Regions from separate parts of the Paenibacillus sp. FSL H7-0357 genome, predicted to be linked through region 2. Evidence: riboswitches for the same ligand, from Rfam matches in the RefSeq annotation. Region 2 holds a riboswitch; each other region holds the start of a gene.

Region 1 (7,050 bases), 2.1 Mb from region 2:
TCGAGACGCTTCCCTTCTTCGTTGATGAACGAATGCTGGTCCAAGCCTTTTATGGCTTCAACCGGCAGGAGGACGCAGACGAAATCAGCGTGGAGCTGCGTTACCGCGCCTCCCAGCTGGATGGGCTGAATCTGGACGGAAAACCCTATATCAGCGCCAGCGATCCCGAGTACATCGAAGAGTACTGCCAGGCACATTCGTACAACCGCTGGGGGCCGGATACCTACTATATGACCAACGAGCAAACCTTCTGCTGCCTGAGCCGGGCCGAACCGGAGGTAGCCACTCCACTGGTCAATCAGATGTACGGGCAGTATTACTACGGGCTGCTCCTTAGTATTTTCCACAAAATCGTCCTGTTGAAGCTTTCCAATCTCCACTCCCGGCTGCGTATCAACCACGATTATGATGAAATTGAGAATCTGATCTTCCTGATTAACAAGTTTTCGGCCAAGTTTTATTTTCTGGAGCTGATTTCACAGTCGCAGGGCCGGGAGATCTTCATCCAGCTGCGCAAAGTATACGGCAACGACGCCCTTTTTGATGAAGTCAAAATGACCCTGAACGACCTGTTCCAGTACCAGGAGAAATTCCAGGCTAAACGCCGGGATACGCTGCTGATGATTCTGACCGTCTTCACAGTGGTGAGCGGCATCTACGGGATGAACCAGGTCATTGAAGATTTGAAGGGACGTATTGAATGGAGCAAAATGCTGGAATACTCTCCTTTTGAATATTTGGCACTGCTGCTCACCTTCACCGGCATCCTCGTCAGCATCCTCCTGACACTGAAAGAGCTGTGGAACGGAATCCGCAGCCGCCGCAGAAAAAGATTTTATTCCAAGGATTGATAAGCTGTCGGAAACAATCATGAGTGATTTGCTCTCCGGACGACGTAGTAATGAATAGTATATACGCCGGAGGTTGCCTATGACGTTCAATCCTAATGACAGCCTGGCATGGGCCGGGCGGTTCAAAAACAAAGATAAAAAAGCACTCGCAGAAGCGATTGATTTCTTTGGCCCTGATGTGCAAAGACTGGTCTGGCGTATTCTGTCCGGCACCGGAAGCGCGGAGGATGTTGAGGAATGTGTGAGCGATGTGTTTATGGCGGCATGGAGCGGAATCAGCCGTTATGAGCCCGAGCGCGCCTCCTTCCGCACCTGGCTGTTCCTGCTGGCCAAATACAAAGCGCTGGACCTGAGACGCAAGCTGCTGCGCCGGGGCGGAACCGGAGAAGCAGCTGCCTCCAGAGCTACATGGAATGAGATTTCCGCCGAACAGGAAGTTCTTTCCCGAGAGACGGCCAGTGAATTGATCGGCTGCGTGCAGCAGCTGGGCGAACCGGACCGCAGCCTGTTTCTGCGCAGATATTTCCTTTATGAGAGCCTTGATCAGCTAGCGCAAACCTTCAGTCTCAGTAAAAGGGCAGTCGAAAGCCGCTTATACCGTTGCCGGACGCTGATCAAGCAGGCGCTAGGCCTGTCTGAGAGTCAGGGAAAGGAGGCTCAACATGGCCAAAGACATGAAAATTGAGGAACAGCGCCTGTTCGGGATGATTGATTCTATGAGCTTCAGCGATGCAGAGCTTGCCTTAGGTGTTCTGCCGGAGGTTGACCAAGGTCCGCACCTGGCAGACGAAGAGGAGGCAGCTTCGCTCGCCCGCGTCAAAGCATGTACACTTGCCCGTCTGGAGCCCGAAGCCGCTGTCCACACCTTCCGTTCCCTCGCCTGGAGATCCCGGAGGCGGAATATCTTCGCGGCCGCAGCGGCAGTAATACTCATCGCTGCCGGTATGCTCGCTTTCTCTCCTGAGGTACAGGCCGGGTTAAGAAAGGCGCTGAGTTTCCTTCCTGGCTTCGGCACTGTTGTGGAGAACAGCCCCGGTGACCGGATCTATGTACTGAGCAAACCCTATGACATTGCTGTGGGGGACGGAAGTCTGACCGTAGATGCCGTTCTCCTGCAAGAGCTTGGCGGGAGCATTACGCTTCGCGGCCGGAAAGTCCCTGAAGTCAGCGAGTTTGAGGCAGATATCGGCGGTAACCGCTATACTTTCACCTCTTATATGCGTTCGTCCTCGGAGGGAGAGTGGTACGGCAGCTACAGTTCAACTCAAGCGCTGCAACTGAAGAAGGATAATCTTCTAACCCTGCATCTGGGCGGCACAACCATTGGTCCGTTACAGCTCACCGCTCCGAAGACAGCTGAGGAGCTCGGGGAACTCGGCGCAAGCGATATACAGCAGGATGTGCGGATTACTGCTTTTCCGGTGGACCTTGGCGGCGGGCTTGTCCGTGTCCAGTTATTGCCCACTCTGACGGCGGAATCCGGGCTGACTGTCCATTCTTACGGACTGGAGCCGCTGGTGCCTGGATCAGGTCTCTATATAGAGAACGCGGCAGGAGAAAAGGCGGCACTGGAGCAGCCTGAATCCATGTCCTATCCTTCCGACTTCCGGTTTCATGAGACTGCCGGGGCGGGCACTTGGCCTTATACGGTCTTCATTCCTTATATTGAAGTTTCAGATCGTGACGCCGTATCTGCAGAAGTAGAGATTCCGCTGCCTGATATCGGCCAGGAGAAAATGCTCCACACACGCGCGGAAATCGCGGGCTTTCCGGTAGAGTTCACCCGCATTGAACGTACCGGCGAGACGGCTGCCAGCGTCGATGTGAATGTGAATTTCAATGCCGCAAAACTACGGACGCTGAAGTATTTCCTTATTCGCTATCCGGGGCAGGCGGACAACAGCTCATTCTCTTGGGTGAATACCGACCAGACCTACGGCGTGATGAAAACCCTCCATTTAGAAACAAAACCCGGGGAGGATAAGCTGCGGTTTAAGCTGTCCGAGCCGCATTTTCTGCTCAAAGGGCCGTGGCGCCTGCCGCTGAAGCTTGATAGCTAAGCAGAGTTGCTACTGGACAACTATGGAGCGGGCGTCTATAATACACCGTAAGAACACAGCAATACCTATAACTTCATAGTACCAGGGGTGCTGGAATTGGCCGGCTGAGATTGTATCCCACAAGATACTGACCCTTATACCTGATCTGGATAATGCCAGCGTAGGAATCGTCAATCGCTTACGGCCGTTTATGGCCCAAGCACAACCTTGCGCAAGTAACTGGTGTCCCGATTCTCGGGGCGCCTTTTTTGTATGGGACTATTCAGAATTTGGAAGACTAGGGTTGCTGGAAGGAGAGAAGAAGAGAAATGGGAGTCACAAAAGTATTAAAGCTCAGCCTCACCTGCATGCTGGTCTTTGCCATTGCCGGATGCGGCAATAGCAATGGGAACTCTGGCGGGAATGCAGCAGACACTGCCGGGAACAGCACCACTGCTCCTGAAACCACTGCCGGGGCAGCAACGGACGCTCCGAAGGAGCTGACCAAGGTCAAGGTCGCGCTGGACTGGACGCCGAATACAAATCATACCGGGCTTTATGCGGCAAAAGAGCTGGGCTATTACGAAGAGGAAGGGCTGGATGTTGAAATCGTGCAGCCGGGTGCTGCCGGGTCCGACACGATGGTTACCTCGGGCGAAGCTGCTTTTGGCATCAGTGCCCAAGAGGCGCTGACGCTGGCCCGCCTGCAGAAGGTGCCGCTCGTGTCCATCGCCGCTATCATTCAGCATAATACCTCCGGGTTCGCTGCACCGAAAGACCGCAATATTAAGACACCGAAGGATTTCGAAGGCAAAACCTACGGTGGCTGGGGTTCCCCTGCCGAAGAAGCGGCCATGAAAGCCATTATGGACCCCGAAGGCGGAGATGTGAAAAAGGTGAAGCTGGTGAACATCGGTGAAGCGGACTTCTTCACCGCCGTGAAACGCGACATTGATTTTGCCTGGATCTTCTATGCCTGGACCGGGATTGAAGCGGAGCTGCGCGGAGAACCGCTCGACATGCTCTACCTCAAGGATTATGCACCCCAGCTCGATTACTACACGCCGGTACTGACTACGAGCGAGAAGGAAATTGCCGAACATCCGGAGCTGGTGAAGGCTTTCCTTAAGGCTACCTCGAAAGGTTATCAATACGCCATTGATCAGCCGGAGGAAGCCGCAGCCATTCTTTCCAAAGCTGTTCCCGAGCTGGATCCCAAGCTGGTCCTGGCCAGCCAGAAATGGATCAGCCCGAAATACAAGGATGATGCCGTCCGCTGGGGCGAGCAGAAGAGCGAGGTCTGGCAGGATTACGCCGACTGGATGTATGGCCTGAAGCTGCTCGATCAGCCGCTGGATGTTCCAAGCACATTTACGAATGAGTTTTTGCCAGCTAACTGATTAAGGATGAAGTGATTGAATGTTCGTTTCGCGCTGTACGCAGATTACCCATTTAAACTGAGAGGATTGATATGTTGTGGCCAATACATTGCTAAGCATTCAGGTAATTCCCAAAACTCCGAACAACGAGGATTCGATTCCTTACGTGGACAAAGCCATCGAAGTGATTCAGAAATCCGGTGTGAAACATCAGGTGAACCCGCTGGAGACCACGATGGAGGGCGACATCACCGAGCTGCTTGAGGTTGTGCGCCAGATGCATGAAGCGCTGATTGCAGCAGGCAGTCCGAGCGTCATCTCCCAGATCAAAATTGCCCATAACCCGAATGGAATCAGCATGGACAAGCTGACGGAGAAATACCGGCCGTGAGATCGTATTGGAAACAGATTTGGCCGCCCCTTGTGGCGGTCGTCTTTTTTCTGGGGTTATGGCAAGTTTCGGTATCCCTGTTCCATATCGAGTCATGGATTCTTCCCAGCCCAAGCGATATCGCCCGGGAAACCTCGGGCAATGCTTCCGGCATTTGGGCACATACAGCGGCTACGCTGCGCCTTACCCTGATCGGCTTCCCTATCGGCACAGGCGTGGGTCTTATTGTTGCCCTGCTGCTGCATCTGCTGCCTTGGCTCAAGAGAGCGCTCTACCCGCTGCTCATTCTCAGTCAAAATGTGCCCTCCATTGCGCTCGCGCCGCTGCTGATTATCTGGTTCGGCTTCGGGCTGCTGCCGAAGATTGTGCTGATTACGCTGGTCTGCTTCTTCCCGGTTTCAGTCGCTGCCATGGGCGGCCTGATGCAAAGCGACCGGACCATGCTGAACTATATGAAGATGGCCGGCGCGAACAAATGGCAGATCTTCACCAAGCTGGAGCTTCCGGGCTCCCTGCCCGCCCTGTTCTCGGGACTTAAAATTTCGGCCACCTACGCCGTAATGGGCGCTGTTGTCGCGGAATGGATCGGCGCTGACAAGGGCATCGGCTACTACATGCTGCTGCAAAAATCCGCTTACCGCACAGACCGCGTATTCGTCGCCATTGCCATCATCGTGCTGCTCAGTCTTGTGCTGTTCGCACTTATCGCGCTGCTGGAGAAATGGCTGGTGCGCTGGAAACCGCGCAAAAGTTCCTAGAAAAGGAGGATGGCCGACAATGCCGCATATTACAGATAACCCGCCATCCGGCACTGAAGCAGCCGGCATTCCTGAATCCAGGACCTTACCGCCTGCACTTGAGGTAAAAGGAGTCTCCAAAACCTTCACCCACCGCCGCCGCGAAACCCGCGTGCTGGACAACGTATCCTTAACAGTGCAGCCGCAGGAATTCGTCTCAATTGTCGGACCCTCAGGCTGCGGAAAAAGCACTTTATTCCATATTATCGGGGGCCTGGAGCTGCCGGATGCCGGAACGGTAAGCATGAACGGCAACCTTGTTACAGGGCAGCGCGGAGAGATCAGCTATATGCCGCAGCAGCCCGCGCTGTTCCCTTGGCGGAGCATCGAGGACAACGTCCTGCTCGCCGGTGAGCTTAAGGGCGCGCCGCAGGCTGCGGCGCGGGAAACCGCCCGCCACTGGCTGGCCAAGGTCGGCCTTAGCGGCTTCGAGCGGGCCTACCCGCATATGCTGTCGGGCGGCATGCAGCAGCGGGCAGCCTTCCTGCGGGCTCTGCTCGCGCCGCAGGAGCTGATGCTGCTGGACGAGCCGTTCAGCGCGCTGGATGCGCTGACGCGCAGCGAAATGCAGCGCTGGCTGCTGGAGCTGTGGGAGGAGAACCGCCGCTCCGTGCTGTTCATCACCCACAACATCGAAGAAGCGTTGCTGCTCTCCAGCCGCATCTATGTGTTCTCCGGACGTCCCGGCTCCGTCCTGCATACGGTCGATGTCCCGTTTCCCCGGCCGCGCCGCGAGGAAATCGCCGATTCGCCGGAATTCCTCCAGCTCAAGCGCCAGCTGTCGCAGTGGATGCGGGAAGAGCAGGCGAAGAGCGCCAAGTAATCTTAAGCGATATCCGCTTAACAGCCTGTGCAAAAGACCAGCCGTCCGATGAACCGGACGGCTGGTCTTATTAATATGTAGTTATTTCAAGATAACCACACCCGAATGCGACACTGATTCAGGCAGCGCAGGGCTCCGCAACACAAACAAAAGGAAACACGCCCGCTATTTTCATATAAAACCTATTTTTATTGATTTAGAGGGAATTACTCCCTATATTATTCAATTACTAAGCCCTTTTTCCGTTTTCAAAGGAATTACCGGTAGTAAATCCCTCTGATTGCCGCACCATTCTGTCGGTGGCATAATTAGCGGGACCATTTCCCTTTAAGCTATAGGCATACATAGGCTCCATAAAGAGACTACTGGCCCCCTTCCCGCCGCTCCATTAAGCATTCAACCTTAATAGAATTTATCCGGACGTAACCAGTAACAATCCACCTGTAGCACGCCCACCGCAGCATTCAGAAATATCAAGAGATAATAAACGCCTAAATCCAGCCCTTCTCCTCAGCCAGCCGTACGGCTTCGATCCGGCTTTTCACTTCCAGCTTGCCCAGAATTTCCGAGATGTAATTGCGTACTGTCCCATAGGAGAGGTGCAGACTCCCGGCAATTTCACCGGCCGTCTGCCCTGCTCCGGCCAGCCGCAGAATCTCCCGTTCACGGGAGGATAGCGGATTCTCTTCCCGCAGGCTGCCAAAGACCAGTTCCGGCGACACCTCACGGTGCCCTTCCATGACGCGCCGGATCGCATCCGCCAGCTTGTC
Region 2 (7,050 bases):
TCTGCCGACAGAAGGCGAACAAATCACGATTGAAGACGGCAAACTGGTGGTTCCGAATCATCCGATTATTCCTTTTATTGAGGGTGACGGCACTGGCCGCGACATTTGGAAAGCTTCCAAACGGGTGCTTGATGAGGCTGTTGCCAAAGCTTACGGCGGTACAAAAAAAATTGCCTGGTATGAAGTATTTGCCGGCGAAAAGGCCTTCAATACATATGGTGAATGGCTGCCTAATGATACGCTGGAAGCCATTCGTGAATATATTGTAGCTATTAAAGGCCCGCTTACCACTCCAATCGGCGGCGGAATCCGTTCTTTGAATGTGGCGTTGCGCCAGGAACTGGACCTGTATGTATGTTTGCGTCCAGTGCGTTATTTCGATGGCGTGCCTTCACCGGTGAAACATCCGGAGCTGGTGGACATGGTTATTTTCCGTGAGAATACAGAAGACATTTATGCGGGTATCGAGTACCAGGAAGGCTCCGAGGCTGTCAAGAAAGTGATTGAATTCCTGCAGAAGGAAATGGGTGTGAACAAAATCCGCTTCCCGGAAACATCCGGTATCGGCATCAAGCCAGTGTCTTCCGAAGGTTCGAAGCGCCTCGTGCGCGCTGCAGTTGAATATGCGATCAAGCATGGACGGAAGAGCGTAACGCTTGTGCATAAGGGCAATATCATGAAATTTACCGAAGGTGCGTTTAAGAACTGGGGTTACGAAGTGGCTGAGCAGGAGTTCGGCGACCAAGTATTTACCTGGAACCAATATGATGTCATCAAGGAACGTGATGGTGAAGCTGCGGCCAACGCTGCCCAGAAGGAAGCGGAAGCTGCCGGCAAAATCATCATCAAGGATGCCATTGCCGACATCGCTCTGCAGCAGGTATTGACCCGTCCGACCGATTTCGACGTGATTGCTACGCTGAACTTGAACGGTGACTACTTGTCCGACGCGCTTGCTGCTCAAATCGGCGGCATCGGCATCGCTCCGGGAGCGAACATCAACTATTTAACAGGGCATGCTATCTTTGAAGCAACACATGGTACGGCTCCGAAATATGCTGATAAGGACGTTGTGAACCCGGGTTCGGTCATTCTTTCCGGAGTAATGCTGCTGGAGCATTTGGGCTGGCAGGAAGCGGCTGACCTTATCTACAAAGGAATGAGTACCGCGATCAACAACAAAACGGTGACTTATGATTTTGCCCGTCAAATGGAAGGCGCAACAGAGCTGAAATGCTCCGCGTTTGCTGACGAAATTATCAATAATCTGTAGTCTTGTAGGAGGATATCTCTTGGCCATCAAACGTTATAAAATTACAGTCGTGGGTGCCGGCTTCACCGGCGCTACCACGGCGCTTATGCTTGCCCAGAAGGAACTCGGCAACGTGGTGCTGCTGGATATTCCGCAGCTCGAGAACCCGACCAAAGGCAAGGCGCTGGACATGCTGGAAGCCGGCCCTGTGCAGAAGTTCGACAGCCAGATTACGGGAACCTCAAGCTATGAGGATGCAGCGGATTCGGATATCGTGATTATTACGGCAGGCATCGCCCGCAAGCCGGGCATGAGCCGCGATGATCTGGTGAATACCAATGCAGGAATTGTGAAATCGGTCTGCGAAAATGTGAAACGTGTCGCTCCGGAATCCATCGTAATTATATTGAGCAATCCGGTAGATGCGATGACTTATGTGGCTTACAATGCACTGGGCTTCCCCAAAAACCGGGTAATCGGACAATCCGGCGTGCTGGATACGGCCCGCTACTGTACTTTTATCGCCCAAGAGCTTAACGTTTCGGTTGAAGATGTACGCGGCTTTGTGCTGGGTGGACATGGCGATGATATGGTACCGCTCGTACGCTACTCCAGCGTGGGCGGCATTCCGATTGATACGCTGATTTCCGCAGAGCGTATTGCCGAGATTGTACAGCGTACACGAGTCGGCGGCGGCGAGATTGTCAGCCTGCTCGGCAACGGCAGCGCTTATTATGCGCCAGCGGCTTCCTTGGTCCAGATGACTGAAGCGATCCTGAAGGACAAGAAGCGGATTATCCCGGTAATCGCTCTGCTTGAAGGTGAATACGGCTATGATGGGCTGTTCATGGGCATTCCGGCGCTGCTGGGTGCGGACGGTATTGAGAAGGTATATGAACTGGAGCTTACGGCAGAGGAGAAAACGGCTTTGGATAAGTCGGCAGATTCGGTACGTGCCGTTACTTCGTTAGTTACGATCTGAGCATCAGCCTGCGGGAGCCCTCATTTTAGAAATTAAAATGGGGGTTTTCTTTTCTTCTATTTGTTGGTTAGGTATAATTGAAGTGTAACTAAAATCACTGAAAACATTAGAGGAGGTATGTTATGGGTCACTTTTTGTTTTTTCTACATATGATCGGTACATTGGCGCTGGGCTTTTATCTGGTGCTGCCGTTTGTTCTCGGGCGTGTCCAGAAGCTGAGCGTCCCTGCGAGAGAAGGAACGCTTAGTGCAATCGGCGGCTTCAACCGCTTCGCTCAGTACGGTCTGGTCATCCAACTGCTGACTGGCGGCTATATGATGACGAAGGGTGAATATTCGGTGCCATGGATGATCGTGGTTGTTGTTCTGCTGCTTGCGATGTTTGCACTCGGCGGCATCATCAGCAAACCATTGCGTCTTGCCGCAGCCGGCATGCGCGAGAACCGTGACGTATCCGCAGAGACAGGCAAAATCCGTACCTTAAGCCTGCTGCTCATGGTGGCGCTGGTGCTGATGGTGTTTTTCATGGTGTACAACAGTATTATTTAAGACTTCCTTCATAGAAAGACTACAGAAAGCCCGCCTCCGGAATGGCATGGAGAGCGGGCTTTTGGGTGCAGACATTACTTCGGGACAAGTCTATCGGGTACCACCCCGCCATGCCGCTGCCACAGATTGTAGCATACAACGCTTTACAGCAGTTCGTTCAGGGAGAAAACATGGCTTTTCTCAAATTCAGCGAGGATTCCCGCCGGAAGCAGGCGTTGAAGCTCGAGCCGGGTACACCATTTATAATCCGAATGCTCTACGGACAGATGTACCGCATGGTCTGTGCTCCGGCACAAATAGGTGATAATGACAAGCTGCCTTGCCGGATCGGTTAGAAACGAGGTTGCATACAGCAGATTGCCGACAGTAACCGCAAGTCCGGTCTCCTCATAAATCTCCCTTTCCAGAGCCGCCTCCAGGTCTTCTCCGAATTCTATTTTTCCGCCCGCACATTCCCAGGTGCCCGCTCCGACAGAATCTCTTGCCGCACGCCGAACAAGCAGAATCCGGCCTCCATGTACAATAACTCCTTTGACAGCAACGATGATGCTGCGTGTGTGTTTGACCATATTGCGTGCTCTCCCCTCTGCGCAGAGTCTGCATAAATCTGCAACTCCATTGCTGGATTAGTGCTTTCTCTCTAAAGTATATCGTCTTCCCCGGCAAAAACGACTGACATTTTAGTTTGACCGCGCCCAAGGTGTGGTAAGTAACATAACGTAAAGCAAATGAAGAGATGATCTGCAGGTGCATAAACCAGGCACCCTGAGCCAACCCTAAAACGATGAGTAACCAACAGGTACACAGCGAAAGGAGAATGGATCATGCCAGACAACACGCAAACCAAAAAAACATTACCTCCGCAGGTGCAGGACCGCCAGCCCGGAATTGAAAGTGAAATGAATCCGCTGCCGGAATTCGAGACCTCAGCCTATAAGGCGGCGGGCAAGCTGCTGGGCAAGGCGGCTCTGATTACAGGAGGAGACAGCGGTATTGGCCGGGCGGTTGCCGTTCATTTTGCCAAGGAGGGTGCGGATGTCGTTATTTCCTACCTCAATGAGCATTCCGATGCCGAAGAGACTAAACGCCAGGTGGAGCAAGAGGGGCGGAAGTGCGTTCTGATTGCCGGCGATATCGGCGTGGAGGCGTTCTGCCAGGATCTGATCAATAAGACGGTGGAAGGACTCGGCAAGCTGGATATCCTGATTAATAATGCGGCCGAGCAGCATCCGCAGGAGAAGATTGAGGATATTACCTCTGAGCAGCTGGAGCGGACGTTCCGCACGAATATTTTTTCGATGTTCTATTTGACCAAGGCAGCCATGCCCCACCTGAAAAAAGGGTCCACGATTATCAACACAACTTCGATCACAGCATACCGGGGCAGCCCGCAGCTGCTGGACTATTCGTCCACCAAAGGTGCGATTCTCAGCTTTACCCGTTCGCTGTCGATGAATCTGGCGGACAAAGGCATCCGGGTAAATGCCGTAGCGCCGGGACCGATTTGGACACCGCTTATTCCGTCGACCTTTGACGCGAAGAAAGTCAGTGAATTCGGCGGCACGCAGCCAATGAAACGCCCGGGACAACCGGAGGAACTCGCTCCGGCCTATGTGTATCTGGCTTCCGATGATTCATCTTATGTAAGCGGACAGGTAATGCATGTGAATGGCGGCGAGGTCGTAAACGGCTAAACGCGGTTGCTGATTTCACTGCTATGAATAATTAGAGTCTGGAGCGGACCCTTGGGTTCCGCTCTTTTTGATGCAGGCCTCTTTTAAAGGATGGCTCTTCAAGGAATAATATGTTAGTATATGAAACGTTAAGCGTAATTGAATATGAATTTGTCACTAGGGGTGCCGCAAGGCTGAGACGAACATACCCGTTCGGACCCTTTGAACCTGATCTGGTTTATACCAGCGTAGGGAAGTGGAGAACGAATAACTGCAGCGGGGCTGAATGGCCCGGTATTCCTGTATATATTCCAGACTGCCTCCTTTACGGGGGCGGTCTTTTTTGTGTTTGCCGGTAATGCAAAAGAACAGGAGAAGGTGAACGTGTTGAAAGAGATACATTTGATCTCGGATGGAAGGCAGAATCCGGCGCAGTTTGTTCAGCTGGCTGCGGCTGTGCAATTCATAGTGGATTATATCCATCTCCGGGAAAAGGCAATGTCTGCGCGGGAGCTCATAGCTCTGACGGAGCAGCTGATCATAGCGGGGGTTCCGCCTGCCAAGCTGGTGATCAACGACCGGATAGACGTTGCTCTGGCCGCAGGGGCGGGCGGGGTCCAGTTGGCTTGGCACAGCCTGCCGCCTGCCGTAGCGCGCAGCGTAGCACCGGACCTGCGATTGGGAAGGTCGGTGCATTCCCCGGAGGAGGCGGCTGAATCCGGCCGGCAGGGAGCGGACTTCTGCCTGTTCGGGCATGTGTTTCCCTCGGCCTGCAAGCCGGGGCAGCGGGAACGCGGATTGCAGCAGCTGGCTGAGGCTGTCCGCTGCAGCAGCATTCCGCTGATCGCCATAGGCGGAATTGAGCCGGGCAATGCCGGAAAGGTTCTGGCAACGGGTGCTGCCGGAATTGCCGTAATGTCCGGAATATGCAGTGCAGGAGATCCTGTGGCCGCTGCTACAGCCTACAGATCAGCAGTTCAGGCCGTACCCTAAGCTTGAAGCCATTTAATAATGCTCCTGCACCAGTTAAAGGAGGTGAGCAAGCATGAATTTGATCGTGAATGGAAAAGGCGGGACCTATGAAGAGAGCTGCCGGACTGTAGCTGATCTGCTATGCCGGTCCGAGTGGACCGGGAGACTGGTTATCGTGGAGCTGAACGGTGAGATCGTCGGCAAGGACGTTTACGGAAATACGCTGCTGAGCGAAGGTGACCGCGTAGAGCTGGTCCACTTTGTCGGCGGTGGCTAAAGTGCCAGTGCGTGTTGCCGGATGCAAGAAGCAAGAGGTAAGTGGTATGAGGTAAGTGGCAAGTGGTAGGAAGTAAGACGTAAGACGTAAGACGTAAGAAGCAAGAGTTAAAGGCAAGACGTAAGAGGTAAGACGTAAGAAGCAAGAGTTAAAGGTAAGACGTAAGACATAAGACGTAAGACATAACAGGTAAGATCAAAACTCGGCGTATCAGCAACAGAGGCCGCATTTTAGCGGGCCATTATCTCAGGAGGCGATTTTATGCAAGATCCTTTCGTTATCGGCGGAACCCCTTTATCCAGCAGGCTGTTTATCGGAACCGGGAAATATAGCCGCAATACCCTTATTCCCGAAGTGATTGCACGCTCGGGTTCTCAGGTCATTACGGTGGCTCTGCGCCGGGTTGATCCGGAGAGTGACGACAACATTGTTGCGCATATCCCCTCCCATATGACGCTGCTGCCCAATACCTCCGGCGCGCGCACAGCCGAAGAAGCGGTGCGTATTGCCAGACTGGCCAGGGCGGCAGGACTGGGCAATTGGGTAAAGATCGAGGTCATTAATGATCAGAAATATTTGCTGCCTGATAATATGGAGACAGTTAAAGCCACGGAAATATTGGCTGCAGAGGGTTTCGTTGTACTGCCGTATATGAGTCCCGATCTTTCCGCAGCTATCCGGCTCAAGGCAGCCGGAGCTGCCGCTGTTATGCCGCTGGGTGCGCCCATCGGCTCGAACCGCGGCCTGCAGACCAAGGAGCTGCTGCGGATTCTGATCGCAGAAGTGGATCTTCCGGTGATTGTTGACGCCGGTATTGGCAGACCTTCCGAGGCAGCTGAGGCAATGGAAATGGGCGCATCCGCCGTGCTGCTGAACACGGCAATTGCCACTGCGCGTGATCCGCTTCTGATGGCGGAGGCATTCCGTGAGGCGGTAACCGCAGGGCGCAAGGCTTATCTGGCCGGACTGGGGCCGGTGGAGGAGGCGGCAACGGCCTCGTCGCCGCTGACCGGCTTTCTGTCCTAGTCAATGCAGAGAAGGAAGGGAGGAAGAGCATGAGCTTTTTTGATACGGTGATTCGGTTAGAGCAGCTTCCTTACGAGACTTTATGGAAGCAGTATACTGCGGTGGATGTGAAGCGGGCGCTACGATTGGAACAGCTGGACGAAGACGGGCTGATGGCACTGCTGTCTCCCGCGGCGGAGCCTTACCTGGAGGAAATGGCGCAGAAAGCGCAAAGATTGACACGTACGCACTTCGGGCATGTGATGCAGCTGTTTACGCCGATGTATTTGGCCGATTTTTGCGTGAATCATTGCACTTATTGCAGCTTTAGTTCGATTTAT
Region 3 (7,050 bases), 940 kb from region 2:
GAAATGGACAAACCAACTCTGATCCACTGGGAAGGAACAAAGATTATCGGCGTAGAGTACAAAACGAATCTAAATGAAGACGCGCATTACAAGGATATTCCCGGATTCTATGATGACTTTGGAAGAAACGGGCGGTTCATGGCTATTCCGGAAAAACAGTCACCGGGGATGTCCTACGGCATCGCCTGCCACTATCAGGAGAACGGAGACTTCTCATTTATCATCGGTGAAGCGGTAGCGGATACAGCAGAAGTTCCAGCGGAAGCTTATGTCCAATTTGATATCCCGGCAGGAAACTATGCCATGTTCAAGGCCCATGGCCCAGCCGGGTTGAGCCAGTCAACCCGAGACTATATCTACGGAACCTGGCTGCCGAACACCAATTATGAACGGCGGGAGGGGCCGGACTTTGAAATTACGGATGTGTTGAACTCAGCGTATCCTGATAATATGCGAATAACTATTTATATTCCTGTAGATTAAACGTCTGCCCAATCCGAAATAGGCCCGGCTTCCATACCTTATATTGAGGGATTATTTTATTGATATGAGGAGGGTCCGGATGGCAAATGAAATCGCACCTACAGCAAGACCCCTTGTGACTGGCTCCATTCTGCGCAAAGTTGCTGCGGCCATGCTGCCGTTCTACCGGAAGATAGCCGGAAGCGGCAGCTTTGCCGCGCAATGGTCAAGCGCCATCGTTAACGCAGACCTTAGTCTTATGGGCAAACTGCTCGCAAAGATTCCTACTCTCGCTTCTGTAGAGAATTACGGCACAAACGGCATCGGCTACTTTATCTCCTTCCCCTTTCCGTTGCCGGTATCCTTCTATACAAACGGGACGACGATCCCGCCGGGTACCGTACAATTTACTTTTAATGCAAGGATGCACCGCAGGATTGCCGCAGCTGTTCTTCCGTTTTACCGGAAGCTGGCCAGAAGCCGCAGTTACGCCGAAAGCTTTGCTGCCGCAATCCGGCGCAACGACAGGACTGCCGTTAACAAGCTGGTTCGCAGATTCGTTAAGGCAAGGTCACTGAAATCCGTCACGATAGAGGAGTATGGTGCCGCGCTATTGTTCGAAAGCAGCCTCAGCAAGTATCCTTACCGCAACCTGATGTTTCAGGAAGTGATGTAGAAAACGCAGACATAGCCATTTAAAATTAAATTGTCTGCAACCTTCACCCCAACAATAACGTCAAAGGAGTTGATAATGGCCAAGCGGCCTACCCTACTATAGAGGTGGAATCTCCATGAAACTGAAAAAAAGTGCTTTTGCAGTGATAACAACCGTATCACTTCTCTCCTTCTCGCTGGGAGGACAGATGTTTGCTGCTGGCGGCAGCTTTAAAGATATTGACAACGTAGCCGGAAAGTCCAAAATCAACTCCCTGAAGGAACAAGGTCTCATTAAAGGCATCTCCGATACCCAGTTTCTGCCTGGTGCCAAAGTGACCACAGCACAAGGCGTGCAGTTTATCACTGGTGGACTTCAACTCAGTCTGGCTGCCATTGATTTCAACAAGGCACCTCTGGCCAGCGCTATATTCTCCAAGGTAAAAGACAAAACCTGGTATGCGGAAGCTTTCGTCAACGCCCATTACAACGACGTTGATATTCCTGCAGATATCGATCCTTCCAAGCTAATTACTAAGGAGATGTTCACCAACCTGCTCGTTCAGGGCGTGGAGAAGGTTGGCAATCTGCCACTGATCAATATTGTTCCTGTAGATATCGCTGATGAAGCTGCACTGGAGCCTTCCTACCAAGGCAGCATACAGCGTTCGCTGAAATACAAGATCAACACGCTTGATGCAAATGGCAAGTTTAATCCGAAAAGCGAGCTCACCCGCGCCGAAGCGGCTGTTATGCTGTACAATGCACTGGAATATCTGAATTCAGTCAATGATGCATCCACGCAGAACTAACTACTATTGACTGCATCTCAGGCGCTCCCCCGCGCATCATGAGATGAACTAAATACAAGCAAAGGCAGTCCGGGTCTCCCCCTGGACTGCCTTTACTTGTTCCACGCAGCTTGGATACACTGCGACTCATAAATCATCACCGCTCAGCCGGTTCAGAAACTGCAGGGCCCGCGGATTCTCCGTCTGCTCCAGCACCTGCTGCGGAGTTCCCTGTTCCAGGATCACACCGTTGTCCATCAGGATGATCCGGTCGGCCACATCGGCAGCAAACTTCATCTCATGGGTGACGATCACCATTGTCATGCCTTCAGCTGCAAGCTGCTTGATGACCTTCAGCACCTCGCCCACCAGTTCAGGATCGAGTGCTGAAGTCGGCTCATCGAACAGCAGCACTTCGGGATCGACCGCCATCGCCCGGGCAATGGCCACACGCTGCTGCTGGCCGCCGGACAGCTGATGGGGGTAAGCCTCCACTTTATCACTGAGGCCAACCTTGGCCAGCAGCTCTATCCCCCGCTTCCTGGCTTCCCCCTTGCTGCGTTTCTGTACAGTAACCTGCCCCTCCATTACATTGTCAAGCGCAGTCATATGCGGAAACAGGTTATAGGACTGAAAAACCATCCCTGTTTTTTGACGGAGGGCCATCAGTGTGTTATGCGGAATTTTCCTGTTTTGCGTAAATTCAAGGTTTAATCCCCCCAGCGACAGGCTGCCCTGATCCGGTATTTCCAGCAGATTAAAACAGCGAAGCAGCGTTGTTTTGCCGGAGCCGGAGGGCCCGATAATCACCAGAACCTTGCCATGCTCCATGCTGAGGTCGATACCTTTTAACACCTGTAGCGAACCGAAGGATTTGTGCAGGCCGCGAATTTCAATCAAGTGATTTCCTCCTTATCTCGCCGAATAACGGTCAAACCGCTGTTCCAGGACATTTTGCAGCGCGGACAGCACGGAGCAGAACAGCAGGTAGAATAATGCAGCCTCACTATAGAGCAGCAGCGGTTCGTAGGTGGTCGCCGTGATCTGCTGCGCTGTTTTGAACATCTCTACGTACGTAATGCTTGCCGCCAGGGAGGTATCCTTTACGAGACTGATAAAAGAGTTCGACAAGGGCGGAACCGATACACGCGCCGCTTGAGGCAGAATAATCCGCCGCAGTGCCTGCCCCCGGCTCATTCCGACGGAAAAGGCAGCTTCCCACTGGCCTTTATGTATGGACAGGATGGCTGCCCGGACGATTTCCGAAGAATAGGCTCCAACACTGAGTGTAAAACCGATTACAGCGGCAATAAAAGGATCCAGCACAATCCCTGCCGCCGGAAGTCCATAAAAGATAATAAAGAGCTGTACCAGCAGCGGTGTTCCGCGGATAACCCAGACGTAGAACCGGGCAATCAGCTTCGGGATTCTCCATGAGGAGAGACGGAACAGCGCGGTAAGAACAGCTAGCAGCAATCCAAGCGCAAAGGAAACAAGCGCCAGCGGAAGGGTATAAGCCACCCCCGCTTTAAACAGGGGCAGCAGTGAATCCATGAAAATCCCAATTTTCCGGTCATCCATCGTTCAGACATCCTTTTTGGACACTCGGCTGCAACTTCGCGCCAGCTCCATTTGTTATTTGGACACATCCGCCCCAAAGTACTTCTCCGATATTTTCAGATAGGTTCCATCGCTCTTCATTTCAGCCAGCGCATTGCTGACAGCATTAACCAGCTCTTCGTTTCCTTTGAGGAAAACTGCCGCACTTTGCGACCCCTCGGCCGTTTCATCCACCTGTTTGATCTTTGCATCTGGTTTTTGCTTCTTTAAGTCGAGATAGGACAAGCCGTCATTTACGGTCGCATCAATCCGGCCGGAGGTCAGCAGGTCTATGGCCTGGTTGAAGCCATCCACAGCGACGATCTCCGCACCGTTCTCCCGGGCGATATCGGACAGGTTGCTGGTCAGCGATTGACCTGCCTTCTTCCCTTTAAGATCCGCGAAGGCTGTAATATCCTGGTTATCCTCGCGCACGATCAGCACTCCCTTAGAGACGATATACGGCTCAGAGAAATCATATTTCACCTTGCGTTCATCCGTGATCGAAACCTCGTTGAATATCGTATCAAAACGTTTGGCATCCATGCCGGCAAACAGGCCATCCCATTGGGTTTCTACAAATTCGGGTTCCACCCCCAGCCGTTTCGTAATCTCCTTGGCAATCTCCACATCAAAACCGGTAAGCTTGCCCTCTGCATCATGAAAAGTAAACGGAGCATATGTCCCTTCCGTACCAATACGCAGCTTGCCACTCGCTTTAACAGCTTCCAGTGAGTTCTGCCCGGCCGGAGCCGCTCCTTCTGTGGGCGCGGCAGTAGCCGCAGGCGCTGTATTGTTATTATTGCCGCATGCCCCTGCCGGCAGCAGAGTTAGCAGCAGCAGGATAGTCAGACTAAGCTTCTTCATCACATGAACCCCTTTCAAAATCCCTCTATTTTTCACTGCATGGACACTTGCTTATCTTGCCCAAAAGCACCGCTGCTTCATCAAGTTTTTTGCATCTTCAGTCAGACCTCTACTTATGCCAGCCGAAACGGTACGGCTCCAGCAAAGAAGCGATTCCCGCTGGTATGATCACGCTGTTCATAACCGGACTGCAGCAAAAGTGAGCGACTGCTTCTCTTTACAAACTGCCGGGATATGGTATATTAATTAGCAATTGCAAATTCAATATTGACCTGTTATTTCACTAGGGGAGTCGGCCGACTGAGACGGAGCTTTAAGCTCCGGACCCTTGGAACCTGATCTGGATCATACCAGCGGAGGGAAGTGGAGCAGAATTGTTCAGCGGAGCCGCACTAAGCTAACTGACTGTGACGTTCAGACCCATTTATTTCCTCCGGAAATGAATGGGTCTTTCTTGTGTCTGCTGTTGCCGCCGATCAGGCAAGTAACGTTAAACAAACTACGCCCGCAGGAGGTTTCCACATTCCAATATGCTCACTATAACCAACCTGGCTTATTCGTTTGCAGCGACTAGGAATCCGGTATTCTCCGGTCTTTCAATGACCGTCCGCCAAGGCGAATTCATTTCCGTTGTTGGAGCCAGCGGCTGCGGGAAAAGCACACTGTTCAAAATCATTGCCGGCCTGCTCGAGCCGTCCGGCGGTGAAATAACCGTACATGGACGCTGCTCTCGTTCGACACGCTCGCGGCTTGGACAGATCGCTTATATGCCGCAGCAGGACCTGCTGCTGCCTTGGAGGACCGTGCTGGACAATTGCCTGCTTCCCTGGGAGCTGAAGCAGGACTCTAGCCGGCACGAGGCACTCGCCCGGATCCGCGGAATGCTCGGCCGCTTTGGCCTTTCCGGCAAGGAAAATGCTTATCCGCAGGAGCTGTCCGGCGGGATGCGCCAGCGGGTCGCCCTGCTGCGCACACTAGCTGCTGGCAACGAACTGCTGCTGCTTGACGAACCGTTTGGAGCGCTGGACGCGATCACCAAACGGGAGATGCACCGCTGGCTGCTGGAGCTGTGGGGCGGGCTCGATAAGTCCGTTCTGTTCATCACTCATGATCTTGAAGAAGCGCTGCTGCTCAGCGACCGGATTTATTTGATGACCGGCGGCTCTGGCGGCGGGCTGCAGGAGCTGATCGTCACTTTGCCGAGACCCAGACATTACAAAATGAATTATGAACCGCAGTTTGTTGCCCTGCGGGAGGATTTGGAGTGTAGATTGCATGAGAGCTCTATGGTATAAGAAACAGCTGCGGACTTATGGCCCCTTTCTACTGCTTGTGGTGCTGCTTATTGCGGCATGGGAGATCACAGCACAGCTGAACATGATCCCTTCATTTATTCTCCCGGGGCCAAGTGCAATTTGGACAGCGCTGATTGAAAAGCGGGGGCTGCTGTTCGGAGAGCATTTGCCCGCCACGTTGCAGGAGACACTGATCGGGTTTGCCCTCTCGGTTGTCTGCGGAACACTGCTGGGTACCGGCATGCATATGTTCGCTCCGCTCGCCAAAGCACTTTATCCCATGCTGATTATCAGCCAGACCATTCCGCTGATCGCGCTCTCACCTATTTTTATTATGTGGTTCGGCTATACCCTGTGGGGCAAGGTTGCTGTCGTCTTTCTGACTGCCTTTTTTCCTGTTGTGGTAGCCGTCTATGACGGTCTGCGGCAAAGCGGCAGCCTGTACAGAGACCTTCTCCTGACGCTTGGGGCAAACCGCTGGCAGATATTGCGCAAGACGCAGATTCCGCTGGCGCTGCCCTCCTTTTTCTCCGGACTTAAGCTTTCTATCGTCTACTGTGTGATCGGAGCGACGATCGGGGAATGGCTGGGCGGCAGCCGGGGGCTTGGTTATTTCAGCCGCCGGATGGCCGGCAATCTGCAAAGTGCAGAAATGTTCGCCGCCGTATTGCTGCTGTCCGCTTTGGGTGTAGCCTTGTTTCTCAGTATCGCTGTGCTCGAAAAACTCATTTTGCAGAAAAGAGGATTTTACCGATGACCCATCCTGAGCTGTATCGCAATCATTCCACACATAAGAAATCACACCGACTTATTCCATACTTATTGTTGTTATGCCTGCTTACCCTCTTAAGCGGCTGCGCCAGCGCAAAAGACCCGGATACCTCCGCCGCTTCTTCAGAGAATTCCAGCGGCAAACCGCACAAGCTGACTATAATGCTCGACTGGTATCCGAACGCAGTTCATTCCTTCCTGTATGCTGCTCAGCAGAATGGCTATTTTGCCGAAGAAGGGCTGGAGGTGGACATTCAAATGCCGGCGGACAGCAATGATGCTTTGAAGCTTGTCGCCGCAGGTAAAGTCGATCTGGCTCTCAGCTACCAACCACAGGTATTAATGGCGCGGAGTGAAGGAATACCTGTAAAATCTGTCGCAGCGCTCGTAAGGCATCCGCTCAATCATCTTCTGGTCCCCGCAGAGAGCGGGATAACCGGCCCGAAAGAACTCACAGGCAAAAATGCCGGATACTCCTCCATTCCCCTGTATGAAGCGATGCTCCGGACAATGGTCAAATACGACGGAGGCGATCCGGCTTCACTGAACCTGATTGATGTTGGATTCGATCTTATTCCTGCTCTTTCTACCGGACGCGCAGACGGCATTAT

The links. Region 2 has a riboswitch for thiamine pyrophosphate ahead of H70357_RS10780 (thiamine phosphate synthase). Riboswitches for the same ligand answer to the same signal wherever they lie in the genome.
Region 1: another riboswitch for thiamine pyrophosphate. It lies ahead of H70357_RS01945 (ABC transporter substrate-binding protein); the one in region 2 lies ahead of H70357_RS10780 (thiamine phosphate synthase).
Region 3: another riboswitch for thiamine pyrophosphate. It lies ahead of H70357_RS14915 (ABC transporter ATP-binding protein); the one in region 2 lies ahead of H70357_RS10780 (thiamine phosphate synthase).

What each region holds. Positions count from the first base shown of each region.
Region 1 is NZ_CP009241.1:430,758-437,807, reverse strand. It holds gene H70357_RS01960 (hypothetical protein) at 1-851, shown strand, start outside; gene H70357_RS01955 (sigma-70 family RNA polymerase sigma factor) at 931-1,536, shown strand; gene H70357_RS01950 (hypothetical protein) at 1,514-2,911, shown strand; TPP riboswitch at 2,985-3,095, shown strand; gene H70357_RS01945 (ABC transporter substrate-binding protein) at 3,220-4,290, shown strand; gene H70357_RS01940 (thiamine-binding protein) at 4,367-4,660, shown strand; gene H70357_RS01935 (ABC transporter permease) at 4,657-5,418, shown strand; gene H70357_RS01930 (ABC transporter ATP-binding protein) at 5,438-6,280, shown strand; gene H70357_RS01925 (response regulator transcription factor) at 6,772-7,050, opposite strand, start outside.
Region 2 is NZ_CP009241.1:2,504,732-2,511,781, forward strand. It holds gene icd (NADP-dependent isocitrate dehydrogenase) at 1-1,273, shown strand, start outside; gene mdh (malate dehydrogenase) at 1,293-2,234, shown strand; gene H70357_RS10765 (hypothetical protein) at 2,357-2,782, shown strand; gene H70357_RS10770 (NUDIX hydrolase) at 2,926-3,351, opposite strand; gene H70357_RS10775 (SDR family oxidoreductase) at 3,607-4,476, shown strand; TPP riboswitch at 4,625-4,727, shown strand; gene H70357_RS10780 (thiamine phosphate synthase) at 4,840-5,448, shown strand; gene thiS (sulfur carrier protein ThiS) at 5,501-5,704, shown strand; gene H70357_RS10790 (thiazole synthase) at 5,966-6,730, shown strand; gene thiH (2-iminoacetate synthase ThiH) at 6,760-7,050, shown strand, end outside.
Region 3 is NZ_CP009241.1:3,449,390-3,456,439, reverse strand. It holds gene H70357_RS14945 (AraC family transcriptional regulator) at 1-483, shown strand, start outside; gene H70357_RS14940 (hypothetical protein) at 563-1,138, shown strand; gene H70357_RS14935 (S-layer homology domain-containing protein) at 1,254-1,928, shown strand; gene H70357_RS14930 (amino acid ABC transporter ATP-binding protein) at 2,055-2,807, opposite strand; gene H70357_RS14925 (amino acid ABC transporter permease) at 2,820-3,488, opposite strand; gene H70357_RS14920 (amino acid ABC transporter substrate-binding protein) at 3,543-4,373, opposite strand; TPP riboswitch at 4,649-4,752, shown strand; gene H70357_RS14915 (ABC transporter ATP-binding protein) at 4,904-5,668, shown strand; gene H70357_RS14910 (ABC transporter permease) at 5,649-6,425, shown strand; gene H70357_RS14905 (ABC transporter substrate-binding protein) at 6,422-7,050, shown strand, end outside.